Linked DNA regions of Thiocystis violascens DSM 198. The protein of the gene in region 1 interacts with the protein of each later gene in a pairwise test. Links are inferred from orthologs where the notes say so. Each region holds a gene or a part of one and is shown on either strand. Other genes may lie near its edges. The genes, in order: THIVI_RS18650 and THIVI_RS16800.

Region 1 (8,532 bases):
GCAAGACGGCGCGCTCCATGGCCGATCTGGCCGAGGCGGCCCATCGCTTCGGACATGGAGAAGATCCGCCGCGCCTGCGCGAGCACGGCCCGCGCGAGGTTCGCGAGACCATCCGCGCCATCAATCAGATGCAGGAGCGTCTGCACAAGCACATCCAGGATCGCTCGCGCCTCCTGGCCGCCGTCTCGCACGACCTGCGCACCCCGATCACGATCCTACGGCTACGCGCCGAGTACATCGACGACACCGACATGCGCGAGAAGACGCTCGCGACGCTGGAGGAGATGGAGGCTATCCTATCCGCCACGCTCGGCTTTGCGCGCGACGAGGCCGCGGACGAGGCCGCCCGTTCGACCGATCTCGCGGCCCTGGTACAGACCCTGGTCGATGATCACGTGGATCTCGGCGGCGAAGTCGCCTATGAAGGTCCGGAACGGCTCGTCGCCCGTTGCCGGCCCGTCTCGCTGAAACGCGCCATCTCCAATCTGATCGACAACGCGGTCAAGTATGGCGGTCGCGTGCGAGTGACCGTGCGCGAGGAGCCTGGCAGCCGCGTCATCCAGATCGACGACGCCGGCCCCGGTATCCCCGACGCGCAGATCGAGAAGGTCTTCGAGCCCTTTTTCCGTCTCGAAGCCTCGCGCAGCCGCGAGACCGGCGGCACGGGACTTGGACTGGCCGTGGCCCGAACCATCGTGCACGCTCACGGCGGCATGTTGCGACTGACCAACCGGCCGGAGGGTGGCCTGCGGGTCTCGATTCGACTGCCTGAACAGGAAAAATAGCCATCGCCAAGGAGCGCGTCATCGTCACGGATATTGTCCGCGCATTGAGGCGGATCGTTTTTTTCCGGGAACGAACCCGGCACCCAGCGTTGAGCACATCCCCCTGGAAGACGAAAACCGAGGGAACCTGATTACCCAAAGAGGCCACAAAAAACGGTCGCGGCGGCCGCCGCGCTGGTCGCCAGCGTCTTCCCGGCTCAGGCGCATTTCGCCAACCTGACGGCCTTCGGCGACAGCTACGCGGATACATGCGGCCGGCGCCGACTGGCACGCGGTCGGCGGTACCCTTGGGCTCGAGGTTCGGCTCGATCCACGGGTGCGGCTCGGAGCCGTTTTCGGTTACTCCGAGCCCGCGATCAATCTCGACGTCCAGAACGCCCACAACCGCATCCGCGGCTTACCAGATCGCCGGCTATGGCTCGTTCACCGATGTCAACTGGTTCGCCGACACGCTGCTCGCCTACGGGCGCCAGGACTTTTCGCTCGACGCTCTGACGGGCAGCGCCGGCCTGCAGGTGCGGGTGCCGGTATTGCTCTCGACCGGCCTCTACAGCCCGTTTCTCAACGTCACGGCCGAGCACGACGTCCTCGGCTCCGGCCGGACCCTGACCACTACCCAGGTAACGGCGCCGCTGTTGCCGGTGCTCACTCCGGTGCCCGAGGACGACCGCACCTACGGCAAGGTAGCGGTCGGCGTCGCCGCCGTGCGAACCGGCAACGTCAGCGCCACCGCCGCGACGGGCAATTCGCACGTCTCCGGTCCGGTCACGAGAGACGGAACCGCCCCACCCTGCTCGCCAGTTCCTGGGAGTGACCGGACAGTTCCTCGGCCGCGCGCGAGGATTCCTCAATGCTGGCCGTCGACTGCTGGACCACCAGTTGATACACGTCACAAATATCGGCAATACGCTCATCCTGGCGTTCATCGGCCTTGGCGTTGAGCCAATCACGGCGGCGGTATGGCTGCCAATCTTTCGGATGCGCGACGGTCCGACGATCATCGTCGAAGGAAACCCGTCGCGATCCCTGGCATCGGCGATAGCTAGCTATCGAACGTGATAACAGGACACGGGGGCGGATTTCAAACCCGCCCCTACGCCAAGGCCATGTCTGGATATCAGGTGCGAAGTCTATACAGTGACGTTCAAACCGAGCATTGCCGATTGGGCGGCGTCCGAACCTGTTTTACAACGGCGCGCGCCAAATCTCCCGCAACACATCCCGCTCCGAACCGCCCTCGGCCTGGAGCCAGATGGGCTGGCTGTTGAATCCGGGAAAGGCGGGGAGCGCGATCAATGCGCTTGAGCGCACGCCATCGAGATTCGCGAGCGCATCCCGCCAGCCCGACCAATCGCCCCGCTCCGGGTCCGGCACCGCCGCCGCCTTGAACCGGGAAAGATAGGCTGCGATCCATGGATGAGCGGGATCGTCCAATTCGGTCTCGGCCAGCAGATGCACGCCGGGCGGAATCGGCTGGACGCGCATCCGGCCGTCATCGCCATGACGGATCCAATAGGCCGCGCGGGGATCGGCCACAAGCAGATTGAACGGCCGATAGGCGTCAGGATGCAGATCGGCGAGCGCGCCGGCCGCCTCGCTGGCCTCGGCATGGTCCAGCGCCTCCAGCACCAGCTCGCCGCGGCTGCGCTGGCCCGATTCGCCATCCGGCATCTCCGCGCGTTCCAGCAGCGCGGCCACCACGCCGTGATCGTTCAGACCAAGCCAGCTTCCTTCGGTTTGCGGATCGAGAGTCGCGATCGCCTCGGGACGATCAGGCCAGTGGCGGGCAGGCGGCAGCGAGACGCGCGCAGCCATTGCGTCGCGGCGAGCGGCCAACAGAACCGGCCAGGGATGACCGGGGCGGCGTAGAATCATGATCGGCATGGGTAATAAGGTGATTTCCGGGAATGACTTTACCGATTTCCGTTCGTCCCGAGCCCTTCGACTGCGCTCAGGAGAGCCGTGTCGAAGCCTGTCATGACCCCTTCGGCTTCGCTCAGGACAGGCACTGTCGAATGGGACGAACGGAAATTTTCCAAAAATCGCCTAATTCCCTGACAACAGACAACTGGAAACTGAAACAGTGCTGGACAGGAATAGGCGTCGGGGACTGGGCAATGGACAGTTTCCTAACCCAGATCGCTATAACGGCGCTTGAGCTTCAGGATCTTGCTAGCGACCGTTTTGTGCAAAAAATTGAACGCCTTGCGCTGCGCCACCCGGTTATTCGTGTTGGCTTCCCCGATCAGCTCGATGCGGGCCTGAAAATAGGCCATGTCCGCCTCAAGCCGGGCGAGACGGATCCGCTGACGCTTGCGCTCGTCGAATTCGGCGGTGGAGTCGTTCTTGTCCACAATGCTCGCTGTTTGTGCACCGACACAACCGAGACCGGCGGCGTGTTCAGGATTGTGGAGAATATGATATAAATTCGCGTTCTAAAAAACAAAATCTCCCATTCAGCCAAACCAAAGCATGAGCGCAATCCTAGAATTGTTTCGGAGTTCCGGCGCCTTGTATGGCGGTAACGCGGATTTCATCGAGGATCTGTACGAGCGCTATCTCGCCGATCCCGAAAGCATCGACCTGGCCTGGCGGGTTCGTTTCGACGACATGTGCCAACCGGCCGCGAACGAGGCCGCCGAAACCCCGCATGGTCCGGTCCGCGAGAACTTCATGCGCCTGGCGCAGGAGAGCCGCTCGCGTGCCCGCGCCCGCTCGACCGAGCATCTCGAACCCGCCGCCGCCGAGAAGCAGTCCGCGGTGCTGGGCCTGATCACCGGCTATCGCTACCGCGGCCATCAGGTCGCCAACCTGGATCCCATCCATCTGCGCGAGACGCCCCGGATCGCCGACCTGGATCCGGCCTATCACAACCTGGAACCGAACGATCTCGACCTGGTCTTCCACACCGGTTCGCTCTACGCCCCCGACCGCATGCCGCTGCGCGAGATCGTCGCGATGGTCGAGCAGACCTACTGCGGCACGGTCGGCTCCGAGTATATGCACATCACCAGCACCCCGGAGCGGCGCTGGATCCAGAAGCGCCTCGAAGGCTATCGCGCCACGCCCGAACTGGACGACGCCGATCGCCGCTGGCTGCTGACCCTGCTGACCGCCGCCGAGGGCTTCGAGAAATATCTGCACCAGCGCTACGTGGGCCAGAAACGCTTCTCGCTGGAGGGCGGCGACGCGCTCATCCCCATGCTCGACGAGCTGATCCAGCGCGCCGGGCGCAAGGGTCAGCAGGAGATCGTCATCGGCATGGCGCATCGCGGACGCCTGAATGTGCTGACCAACCTCTTCGGCAAGCCGCCCACCGACATCTTCGACGAGTTCGAGGGCCGGGTTCACATGGACTGGCGCAAGATGGCCGGCGATGTCAAATACCACATGGGCTTCGCCACCGACATCGAGACCCCTGGCGGCATCGTCCATCTGGTGCTGGGCTTCAACCCCTCGCACCTGGAGATCATCAACCCGGTCATCGAGGGTTCGGTGCGCGCCCGCCAGCGCCGCCGGCTCGACCGCGCGGGGAATCTGGTTCTGCCGGTGCTGATCCACGGCGACGCGGCCTTCGCCGGCCAGGGCGTGGTGATGGAGACCCTGCAACTCTCGCAGACCCGCAGTTATTCGACCGGCGGCACGGTCCACATCGTCATCAACAACCAGATCGGCTTCACCACCAGCCACCCGCTGGACGCGCGCTCCAGCGCCTATTGCACCGATGTCGGAAAGCTGGTTCAGGCGCCCGTGTTTCACGTCAACGGCGACGACCCGGAGGCGGTGATCTTCGTCACCCGCATGGCGCTGGATTTCCGTAACCAGTTCCACAAGGATGTCATCATCGATCTGGTCTGTTATCGCCGTCTCGGTCATAACGAGGCCGACGAACCGGCCGTGACCCAGCCGATGATGTACGCCAAGATCCGCAACCATCCGACCCCGCGCGCCGTTTATGCCGACCGGCTCGTCGCCGGGGGCGTCATCGAGAAAGACGCGGTGGACGCCATGATCGCCGACTACCGCGATTCGCTCGAACAGGGCGTGGTGGTCGCGCGCCCGGTGCTCTGCGGGCTCGATCATCTCTATCGGGTCGACTGGGGCTTCTGCCGGGGCACCGACTGGGATCAGGATCTGGACACCGGCGTCCCGCTCGCCAAACTCCAGGCGCTCACCGAAGCCATGCTGCGGCTGCCCGAGGGCTTCGCGCTCCATCCGCGCGTCGAAAAACTGTGGGACGAGCGGCGCAAGATGGGCCAGGGCGATCAACTCTTGAACTGGGGCTTCGCCGAGAATCTGGCCTATGCGACCTTGCTCGACGCCGGCATCCCGGTGCGTCTATCCGGGCAGGACGTGGGGCGTGGCACCTTTGTCCACCGTCACGCCAAGATCCACGATCAACTGACCGGCGACTCCTATACCCCACTTCAGCATCTGAGCGACACTCAAGGTGCCTTCATCGCCATCGACTCCATCCTCTCCGAGGAGGCCGTTCTCGGCTACGAATACGGCTTCGCCACCGCCGAGCCCACCGCGCTCACTTTGTGGGAGGCGCAGTTTGGCGATTTCGCCAACGGCGCGCAGGTGGTCATCGACCAGTTCATCACCTCCGCCGGAACCAAATGGGGTCTGTGCTGCGGGCTGGTCATGCTGCTACCGCACGGTCTCGAAGGTCAGGGCGCGGAACATTCCTCGGCGCGCATCGAACGCTTCCTACAACTCAGTGCCGAGCACAACATCCAGGTCTGCGTCCCCACCACACCGGCGCAGATGTTCCATCTGCTGCGTCGCCAGATGGTGCGCGACTACCGTAAACCGCTGATCGTGATGACGCCCAAAAGCCTGCTGCGGCATCGTCTGGCGGTCTCCTCGCTGGACGAACTCGCTGGCGGACAATTTCAGACGATCATCCCGGAGATCGATCCCATCGACCCCGCCGGGGTGGAACGGCTGATCTTCTGCTGCGGCAAGGTCTATTTCGATCTGTTGGAGGCCAGACGCGCCCGCAGTCTGACCAATGCGGCCATCATCCGACTCGAACAGCTCTATCCCTTTCCCAGCGAACCGTTCGCCGCTGCGATCGATCATTACGGCGCGACCGAGGAAATCGTCTGGTGCCAGGAAGAGCCACAGAACCAGGGCGCCTGGGACCAGATCAAGCATCGCTTCCACAATCTGATCCAGATGGGCAAACGCCCCTATTATGTCGGACGCGCCAGTTCCGCGGCCCCCGCCGTCGGGCATCGCGCCGCCCATGTCGAGCAGCACGAACGGCTGATCGACGAAGCCCTGACCGGCCAATTCAACCCGAAAATGAACAAAAGGATCCCCCCGCAATGAGCCGCGAAGTCCGCGTCCCCGCACTCCCCGAATCCGTCGCCGACGCCACCGTCGCGGCCTGGCACAAACAACCCGGCGACCAGGTCCGGGAGGGCGAGAATCTGGTCGATCTCGAAACCGACAAGGTCGTGCTGGAGGTGCCCTCCCCCGTGGACGGCGTGCTCGGCGCGATCCAGGCCCGCGAGGGCGATCTCGTGCAGGCCGACGCCGTGCTCGGGCTCATCGAGTCCGGCGCGCGCAAGGCGCCCGGCACGCCGCGTCCCAGCGTCACGTCGCCTTCCAGCCGGGCGCCGCTCGAATCCGTCGCCCCCATGAATTCGCCGCCCCAGCGACCGCGCCCTGGGCAGGTAATCGCCCCCGCCGCCCGCCGGCTGGTCAAGGAGATGAACCTGGACCCTCAGCAGATCCCCGGCAGCGGCAAGGATGGCCGGATCCAGAAGACCGACGTGGTGCAGTGGCTGGACGAGCGCGAACAGGCGGCGCCCGAGCACGACCCGGACGCGCTCAATCTCAGCGAAGCGCCCGCCCCCAGTCTGACCGGCGAGGCCGGACGCCCAGAACAGCGGGTGCCCATGACCCGTCTGCGCGCGCGCATCGCCGAGCGGTTGGTCCAGGCGCAGCAAAACGCCGCCCTGCTGACCACCTTCAACGAGGTCAACCTCAAGACGGTGCTGGAACTGCGCGAGAAGTACAAAGGACTGTTCGAGACCCGTTACGGCACGCGTCTGGGCTTCATGTCCTTCTTCGTCAAGGCGGCGGTGGACGCGCTCCAGCGCTTCCCCGCCATCAACGCCTCGGTGGACGGCGACGACATCGTCTATCACGGCTATTTCGACATCGGCATCGCCGTCAGCTCCCCGCGCGGACTGGTCGTGCCCACCCTGCGCAACTGCGACCAGTTGAGCATGTCCGACATCGAACAGGGCATCGCCGACTTTGGCCAGAAGGCGAAAGACGGCAGCCTGAGCTACGAGGAACTCACCGGCGGCACCTTTTCCATCACCAACGGCGGCGTCTTCGGCTCGCTGCTCTCGACGCCCATCCTCAACCCGCCGCAAAGCGCGATTCTAGGGATGCACAAGATCCAGGAGCGTCCCATCGTGGAGAATGGCCAGATCGTCATCGCCCCCATGATGTATCTGGCCCTGACCTATGATCATCGGATCATCGACGGACGCGAGGCGGTGCAATTTCTGGTCGCGATCAAGGAGATTCTGGAAGATCCGGCAAGGTTGCTGTTGCGGGTGTAGCGGAGGCGCGGACGTCGATTGGAGTCCCTGATGCGTCCGTTCAGGGGAAACACGGCGGAAACCCGAGACAGACCACGTTTTTCCCTTTCCCGACATTCAGCGAATAAACGTGGTCGGTCCCTGAATTTCACTGAATTTCACTGAATTTCACTGAATTTCACTTACACGAAACTGATATGGAAGAACTGACAACACCACCCTTACAGAAGAGAAAAAGGAGAAAGACTCCGTTACCCCCTCCAGATATGGGTGCGCATAGGAGGAATGCCCGCAAAGCCTCTGATAAGCTGAAAAGCGGGGAACGCCTCTCAGACGAAGAACTTATTTCTCTCTTCAAAGCAGACTATATCGAAAATGAAAAATTAGAAAAAGTAATATCATTATATGGCCAAGATGAATCATTAAAACTCTTTGCGGGTTTTGACTGGAGCAGAAAAAAAAGGCTAGTCGAAATTCAATCAAGAATAATTTGCCTAAACATTGAACTAGAGCTTATCGAATATTTCAAAAAGCATCCAGAACAATTATATACAATATCGCCTAGAAAGTTCGAAGAGTTCGTTGCAGCCGTATTCCGAAATCATGGCTTTGAGGTTCAGCTAACACCCGAAACAAGGGATGGTGGCATGGATATTATAGCGGTCCATAAATCTCCTTTAACTGGAAGCACCGTAAGCTTGATTGAATGCAAAAGATATACCCCTGATAACAAGGTTGGGATAGGAGTTGTTCAAAGGCTTTTGGGAAATGTAATACAACAAGAAGCCCATAAAGGCGTGGTAGTAACCACCTCATTTTTCACTAGAGATGCCATTGCTGTATCAAAACAATCAAGAAACATACTGACTTTAAGTGATTACTCTTCCATCATGTCATGGTTAACGTCAGTATAAACTTTCTAAAGGAAACCCTGGACAGACCAGGTTTTTTCATTTCCCGCCTTTCAGCGAATAAACATGGTCTGCCCCTGAATTTCCTCCCTCTTGTTCCCCGCAATCTCACAAAGTCGTTGACGATGCGCCGGTTTTCAGATAATAAAATCTGTACTCTTGTACCGGAACGGCCCCGGTTTAGTCTTGACGTTAGGGAACTTCATGCACTACATCCTCAATCGTTTCATTCTCGGTGACACTCGCGAAGTGTTGATCTCATCTGAC
Region 2 (7,988 bases), 410 kb from region 1 along the record:
TTGTACCTCAATAGGATCCAGGCATCTGTTAGAAGATAGGGCGGACCGGGCCGACGCCTGGAAGAAGGCCGGAATGCCGCACAATGACGTAGTGTCCAGTTTATGCACGGTACATGCCATTCCATGATTGCGGTAAAAACAAGACGTTTTTCGATCTTGCGTGCCATATTCGCAACAAAGATTGCACCAAGACAAAACAACGCTTTTCGACAAGACACTCGAACGCACCAAAATAGAGCGGCTTTCGACGCAGACGCGCAAACGCACCGCCCCTATAATGTTCGCCAGCATTCTCCCCCGGCCGCCTGTCTTCCAATAGGCGGGCCACGCTCGATTGGTCATGGGTCGCGACCGACCCCCGCGCAGAGGTAACTCCCAATGTTGGATCCGAAACAATTCGACGACCTGTTCCAGCGTCTCTCCTCGGCCATGCCGAAGGGTCTCCAGGTGTTGCAGGAAGACATCAATCGCAACCTCCGGGCTTCCCTGGAATCGGGACTGTCCCGACTGGATCTGGTGACGCGCGAGGAGTTCGACGTGCAGTCGGCGGTCCTGGCGCGGACACGCGAAAAACTGATCGCGCTGGAGACGCAGGTGAAGACGCTGGAGCAGGCGCTCGCGGTCGGCCGACCGCAAGCGGACTGAGCGCGCGGCCAGGGACTTGGCGCTCTGCATCCTGTACAGCCGCGCCCGCGTCGGCATCCATGCCCCGGCGGTGACGGTCGAGGTCCATCTGTCCGGCGGTCTGCCCTCGCTCTCGATGGTCGGTCTGCCGGAACTGGCGGTGAAAGAGAGCAAGGATCGGGTGCGCGGCGCCCTGCTCAACGGGCGTTTCCGCTTTCCCGACGGGCACGTCACCATCAATCTGGCGCCCGCGGATTTGCCCAAGGAAGGCGGTCGCTTCGATCTGCCGATCGCGCTCGGCATCCTGGGCGCCTCGGGTCAGGTGGCCGCCAAGGCGCTCGATCGCTATGAGTTCATCGGCGAACTGGCCCTGTCCGGCGCGCTGCGGCCGGTCAATGGGGTGCTGCCAGCGGCGGTCGCGGCGCGCGACGCGGGCCGCGAACTCATCCTGCCGCGCGAGAATGCCGCCGAGGCGGCGCTGGTCAGCGGTCTGTCGCTGCGACCGGCGGGTCATCTGATGGAGGTCTGCGAACATCTGAATGGCACCAGCCTGCTGTCCGCCTTCGTGTCGGGCGAGGATTCCGGCCATGACAACGATCCCGCCTATCCCGAACTGGCCGAGGTGCGCGGCCAGGAGCACGCCAAGCGAGCATTGGAGATTGCCGCCGCGGGGGGGCATAGCCTGCTGTTGATCGGCCCGCCCGGCACGGGCAAGTCGATGCTGGCCAACCGGCTGCCGGGTCTGCTGCCGCCCATGACCGAGGCCGAGGCGCTGGAGACGGCGGCGATCCGCTCGGTTAGCGACCGGGATCGCTTCGACCCGAGCCGCTGGCGCGAACGGCCCTTTCGGTCGCCGCACCATACCGCGTCCGGGGTCGCGCTGGTCGGCGGGGGCAGCAATCCCCGGCCGGGCGAGATTTCGCTGGCCCATCAGGGCGTGCTCTTTCTCGACGAACTGCCGGAATACGATCGCAAGGTGCTGGAGGTGCTGCGCGAGCCCCTGGAGTCGGGTTATATCGATATCTCCAGGGCGGCGCGCCAGGCGCGCTTTCCGGCGCGCTTCCAGTTGCTGGCGGCCATGAATCCCTGCCCCTGCGGCTATCTGGGCGACAGCAGCGGGCGCTGCCGCTGTACCATCGAGCAGATCGGGCGCTATCGCGGACGTATCTCCGGCCCCCTGCTCGACCGTATCGACATGCACGTCGAGGTGCCCCGGCTCGATGTCTCGCGGCTGGGCGGACCGCGTCCCGCGGACGCCGAAACCACGGCGCTGGTACGCGCGCGGGTCGCCGCCGCCCGCGTCCTCCAGCAGACCCGCGCCGGCAAGCCGAACAACGCGCTGGCACCGAGCGAGATCGATCGCGACTGCGCGCTCGACGAGGCCGGGCGGCGACTCATGGAGCAAGCGCTGACCCGCCTTGCACTCTCGGCGCGGGCCTACCATCGGATCCTGAAGGTCGCCCGGACCATCGCCGATCTTCAGCAGGCGAACGCCATCGATTCCACGCACCTGAGCGAAGCTATCGGCTATCGTCGTCTCGATCGAGGACAGCCGCACTCCTGAACCCGGTAGCGCCGACCGATAGGCCATCCGCGACATGACGCCATCGCGCCATTCGCATTCTCTTTTTAGCGACACTTTAGGCAAGCCGCGCAACAATTTGATGAGGGAAATCCCTTCCATCTGCTAGAATGGCGGTCACAAAATCCTATTTTGGTGGCATGCATGCAACAACTTATGCCGCGTCGACGCTTGGATTGAGCTTCACCGCACCCCGTTTTCCGTCATCGCGCAGGGCATCGCGTTGACATCTCCCTCACTCTCCTTGCCGCGACGATCATGCTTCAACTGAAAGACCTGAGTTTCCGCCGTGGCCCCAACCTCCTGCTGGAAGAGGCGTCGATCGCCATCTATCCCGGCCAGAAGGTGGGTCTGGTGGGCGCCAACGGCTGCGGGAAATCGAGCCTCTTCGCCCTACTGCTGGGCGATCTGCACGCGGACGCGGGCGGGTTTTCGATCCCGGCCGACTGGGAGGTCGCGCATGTCGCCCAGCACACCCCGGACACCGAGCGCGCGGCCATCGAGTTCGTGCTGGATGGCGACCGCGAGCTGCGCCAGATCGAGAGCGAGTTGACCGCCGCCGATGCCGCCGGCGACGGACTGCGTCACGGCGAACTGCTGGGCCGGCTGGAATCCATCGGCGGTTACGACGCCGAAAGCCGCGCCGCGCGTCTGCTGCATGGCCTGGGCTTCGCGCCGGGCGACGAGCGCCGCCCGGTCAACAGCTACTCGGGCGGCTGGCGGATGCGTCTCGCGCTGGCGCGCACGCTGATGTGCCGCTCGGATCTGCTGCTGCTCGACGAGCCGACCAACCATCTGGATCTGGACGCCGTGATCTGGCTCGAAGGCTGGCTCAAGAGCTATCCGGGCACCCTGATGCTGATCTCGCATGACCGCGATTTTCTGGACGCGGTCGGCAGCCACATCCTGCACCTGGAACATCGGCGACTCACGCTCTACGCGGGCAATTATTCGGCCTTCGAGCGCCAACGCGCCGAGCGGCTCGCCCAGCAGCAGTCGGCTTATGTCCGTCAGCAACGCGAAATCGCCCACATGCACAGCTTTGTCGAACGCTTCCGCGCCAAGGCGACCAAGGCGCGTCAGGCGCAGAGTCGGGTGAAGGCGCTGGAGCGCATGGAGCTGATCGCCCCGGCGCATATCGACTCGCCCTTCCGTTTCGGTTTCGAGCCGGCCGGGAATCTGCCCCGTCCGCTGCTGCGGATGGACAAAGCGACGGCCGGCTATGGCGCGAAGCCCGTCCTCCAGAGTGTCGGATTCAGTCTGGAACCGGGCGACCGCATCGGCCTGCTGGGACGCAACGGCGCGGGTAAATCGACGCTGATCAAGGTGCTGGCCGGCGAGCTGGCGCTGTTGTCGGGCCAGTGCGAGCGTGCGCAGGATCTGCGCGTGGGCTATTTCGCCCAGCATCAACTGGATCAACTCGACCGCCACGGCACCCCGCTCGGTCATCTGCGCCGACTCGATCCGAACGCCACCGAACAGACCTTGCGCAACTATCTGGGCGGTTTCGGTTTCGCCGGCGACCGCGCGCTCGATCCGATCGCGCCACTCTCGGGCGGCGAAAAGGCGCGTCTGGTGCTGGCCATGATCATCCGTCAGAAGCCCAATCTGCTGCTGCTCGACGAACCGACCAATCATCTGGATCTGGAGATGCGCCACGCGCTCAGCGAGGCGTTGCAGGGCTTCGAGGGCGCGCTGGTGCTGGTCTCGCACGACCGTCATCTGCTGCGGGTGACCAGCGACACCCTGATGCTGGTAGATGGCGGCGGGGTGCGCCTGTTCGACGGCGATCTGGACGATTATCCGGCCTGGCTGGCGGGACGCGATCCGGCCGCGCGACCGGCGGACGCGACGGACAGCGCCCGCGACGGCGGCGACCGCAAGCAGCAGCGTCGTCAGTCGGCGGAGGCGCGCAAGGCATTGCAGCCGCTGCGCAACCGCGAAAAGCAGTTGGAACAGCGGCTCGCGACGCTCAACGCGCGCCGCGCGACCCTGGATCAGGCGCTTGCGGCATCCGATCTCTACGCGCCCGAGAGCAAGGCGCGACTGCTGGCCCTGCTGGCCGAGCAGCGCCAAATCAGCGCGGATCTGGAAGCGACCGAGGACGCCTGGCTGGAGGTCAGCGAGTCCATCGAGCAATTTCATGCCAGCGACGATGCCCCGAATGCGCGCGCGTGAGAAGGCGGTTTTCCGAATGCCGACGATCACGCGCGCGCGCCATCGGACCTGGGTGGCCATGCACCGCTGGTGGCGGCGCGCGCGCCGGCCCGCCAGACGCCTGCTGCTTCTGGGCCTGGCACTGGTCATGCTCTACGGACTCTGGCCCTATGCGACACTCTGGAGCCTGAACCGCGCGCTCGCCCAGGACGACGAGACGACACTGGAGCGACTGGTGGATCTGGATGCGATTCGCGACGAACTGGCGCGCCGTCTCAACAAGGAGCGCCCCAGCGCCATCGACGGGCTCTCCGACGATTTTATCGAGTGGCTGGAGTCGGGGATTCGATACCACGGCGTCCATGCGCTGGAGCGCATCGTCACGCTCGACTGGGTGCGGGCGCAACTGACCGCGAGAGCGCTTCCCGGTGAAGACTTTCCGCCCCTCCTCGTCACCGGCTTTTTCGAGAGTCCACGAAATTTCCGCGCGCGGATCGGTCACCGCAACGCGGAGCCGGTCATCCTGCGGCTGCACCTCGACCGGCGAGGCTGGCGTGTCTCGACCCTCTACTATTGATGTCAATACCAACATGACGACCGCGAAGCTCACTGCATCGGAGCGGGCACGCCAATTGATCGCCCCGCTACTCGCACCCTCCGACAGTCCGTTCAAGGATTACCTCAGAGCCACCGATTACTGTACGGCGGTGATGTTGTACACCGAACTCCAGACCGACCGGGAATACCTGGCCCAATGGCGCGCGGCGTTCGCGGCCCTGATGGTCGCCAACGACGAGAAGCGGGCCCGCTTGCTCAGTCGGCTGCGGGGCGATTTCAAACACGGACTTTCGCCACTGCCGACCCTGATCGCGATGCGGAATTGAACGCGGGACATCCGCTGTCGGTACTGACTCAATGTTGCCGATTCGCCACGATTTGTCGCGGGCGGCACAACAGGTTCGCGCCCAGTCACACCAGCGGCTACTATATCGCCAATATTCAACACACAACCTAACAGGATCCAACCTAGTATGTCCCCCTTGAACGGCCCCACCAAACCTCATCCGAACGCGCACTTCTTCGACCTTCCGCCCCTGCCCATGGACTCCGAAGGGATCGCGCAGGACTTCCGGCGCTATTACGCCCACACCTTCGGGCGGGACCATGACGCGCAGGCGATCTATTATTCCTACAAGGCATTGTCCATCACCCTGCGCGACCGTCTGATGGAGCGCTGGAAGCGGACCCGCCAGTCCTATGACGAGGCGGGATGCAAGCGCACCTACTATCTGTCGCTGGAATTCCTGATGGGCCGCGCGCTATCGAACGCCATGCTCAACCTCGGAATCAACAGCGCCGTGGAGCAGGGACTCTACGGCATGGGTCTGGCGCTGGAGGAGATTGCCGGCAACGAACCCGATGCCGGCCTGGGCAATGGCGGTCTGGGCCGTCTGGCGGCCTGCTTTCTGGACTCCTGCGCCACTCTGCAGCTTCCGGTGCGGGGCTATGGACTGCGCTACGAATACGGCATGTTCCGCCAGTTGATCGAGGGCGGCGAACAGCTCGAAGAGCCGGATCACTGGTTGCGCGATGGCAACCCCTGGGAACTCGAACGCCCCGAATTCACCCAACGCATCCCCTTCGGCGGCCGCACCGAGACCAGCGTGGACCGACGCGGTCGCAAGACGGTGCGCTGGGTGGATACCCATGACGTCCTGGCGGTCCCCTACGATATTCCCGTTCCCGGTTATCGCAACGAGACCGTCAATACCCTGCGTCTCTGGAAATCCGCCGCCACCGACGAATTCGACCTTGGCGAATTCAACGCCGGCAGTTACCCGGAGTCGGTCGCCCAGAAGAACGAGGCCGAGCACATCACCATGGTGCTCTACCCCAACGACGCCAACGAATGCGGCAAGGAATTGCGGCTGCGTCAGCAGTTCTTCCTCGCCAGCGCCAGCATCAAGGACGTGCTGCGCGACTGGATCCGGCTCAACGGCAACGACTTCAGCCGCTTCGCCGAGCACAACTGTTTCCAGCTCAACGACACCCATCCCGCCGTCTCGGTCGCCGAGCTGATGCGCCAACTGATGGACGATCATGATCTGGAGTGGGACACCGCCTGGCCGATCGTTCGCCAGACCATGGCCTACACCAATCACACCCTGCTGCCCGAGGCGCTGGAACGCTGGTCGGTGCGGTTGTTTCGCCAACTGCTGCCGCGCATCCTGGAGATCATCTTCGAGATCAACGCCCGTTTCCTGGCGGAAGTCGCGACCCGCTGGCCGGGCGACACCGACCGCCAGCGGCGCATGTCGCTGATCGAGGAAGGCTACGATCCGCAGGTGCGGATGGCCTATCTGGCGATCGTCGGCAGTTTCTCGGTCAACGGCGTCGCCGCGCTGCACTCGGAGCTTCTGATCGAGGGCCTGTTCCGCGATTTCCACGACATCTGGCCCAAGAAATTCAACAACAAGACCAACGGCGTCACCCAGCGGCGCTGGCTGGCCATGTGCAATCCGGGTCTGCGCGAACTGCTCGACGAGACTATCGGCACCGAGTGGGTGCGCGACCTCAGCCAGCTCCAGCAGCTTGCGCCCTCTGCCGAGGACGCGGACTTCCGCGCCCGCTGGCACGCCATCAAGCAGGACAACAAGCGTCGTCTGGCCGAGCATGTCGCACAAATCTGCCGGGTGGACTTTCCGCTGGACGCCGTCTTCGACGTGCAGGTCAAGCGCATCCACGAATACAAGCGCCAGTTGCTCAATGTCCTGCATGTCATCCATCTCTATAACCGTATCAAGCGCGGCGACACCCGCGACTGGACCGCGCGCTGCGTCCTGATCGGCGGCAAGGCGGCCCCCGGTTATGTGATGGCCAAGCAGATCATCAAGCTGATCAATAACGTCGCTCGCGCCATCAACAACGATCCCGAAACCGCTGGCCTGTTGCGGGTCGCGTTCGTGCCGGATTACCGTGTCTCGCTCATGGAAGTGATCGCGCCCGGCACCGATCTGTCCGAACAGATCTCCACCGCCGGCAAGGAGGCATCCGGGACGGGCAACATGAAGTTCATGATGAACGGCGCGGTCACCATCGGCACCCTGGATGGGGCCAACATCGAGATCCGCGATCAGGTGGGCGAGGAGAATTTCTTCCTCTTCGGCATGACCGCCGCTGGTGTCGAGTCACGCCGTCATCACTATGACCCCAATGGCATCATCGCCGGCGATCCGGCCCTGCTGGAGGTCATGAGTCTGCTGGAGTCCGGGCATTTCAATCAGTTCGAGGGCGGCATCTTCGACCAGATCATCCTCGCGATCCGCAACCCGCACGATCCCTGGATGACCGCCGCGGATTTCCGCAGCTATATCGACGTGCAGGAGCAGGCCGCCGCGGCCTACCTGGATCGTGACCGCTGGTTGCGCATGAGCATCCTGAACAGCGCCCGCAGCGGTCATTTCTCGTCCGACCGCACCATCGCCGAATACAACCAGGATATCTGGCACCTCGACGCCGTCCCGCCCAAGGCATAAGGCTTGACGGCCTCCATGGACCCGGCAACGGGTCCATGGCAATACCTTCCGGGGAAGTTTCTACCGGAATCAACGCTTCAAATGGACGG

The links.
Region 2: the proteins of THIVI_RS18650 (region 1) and THIVI_RS16800 interact in binary tests that used the Escherichia coli proteins (3 or more experiments, as listed by UniProt). The link is inferred for Thiocystis violascens DSM 198 from one-to-one orthologs.

The regions. Positions count from the first base shown.
Region 1 is NC_018012.1:4,194,132-4,202,663, reverse strand. Bases 2,895-6,325 are described here. They hold THIVI_RS18650 (2-oxoglutarate dehydrogenase E1 component), read left to right. Parts: upstream 2,895-3,257; coding sequence 3,258-6,125; downstream 6,126-6,325. Other genes in these bases: odhB (2-oxoglutarate dehydrogenase complex dihydrolipoyllysine-residue succinyltransferase), read left to right, coding at 6,122-6,325; THIVI_RS24900 (hypothetical protein), read left to right, coding at 2,895-3,211. Outside these bases: THIVI_RS18665 (ATP-binding protein), read left to right, coding at 1-785; THIVI_RS26100 (hypothetical protein), read right to left, coding at 1,551-1,673; THIVI_RS18660 (NRDE family protein), read right to left, coding at 1,971-2,669; more of THIVI_RS24900, read left to right, coding at 2,693-2,894; more of odhB, read left to right, coding at 6,326-7,375; THIVI_RS24030 (restriction endonuclease), read left to right, coding at 7,552-8,268; THIVI_RS18640 (hypothetical protein), read left to right, coding at 8,470-8,532. UniProt on the Escherichia coli protein: E1 component of the 2-oxoglutarate dehydrogenase (OGDH) complex which catalyzes the decarboxylation of 2-oxoglutarate, the first step in the conversion of 2-oxoglutarate to succinyl-CoA and CO(2).
Region 2 is NC_018012.1:3,784,321-3,792,308, reverse strand. What follows is about bases 2,038-4,924. They hold THIVI_RS16800 (ATP-binding cassette domain-containing protein), read left to right. Parts: upstream 2,038-2,464; coding sequence 2,465-4,384; downstream 4,385-4,924. Other genes in these bases: THIVI_RS22955 (DUF2939 domain-containing protein), read left to right, coding at 4,401-4,924; THIVI_RS16805 (YifB family Mg chelatase-like AAA ATPase), read left to right, coding at 2,038-2,188. Also shown: ubiquinone biosynthesis accessory factor UbiK, read left to right, coding at 379-645; more of THIVI_RS16805, read left to right, coding at 662-2,037; more of THIVI_RS22955, read left to right, coding at 4,925-4,940; THIVI_RS16790 (hypothetical protein), read left to right, coding at 4,954-5,247; THIVI_RS16785 (glycogen/starch/alpha-glucan phosphorylase), read left to right, coding at 5,395-7,899. UniProt on the Escherichia coli protein: Genetic data indicate it may be involved in ribosome assembly or function.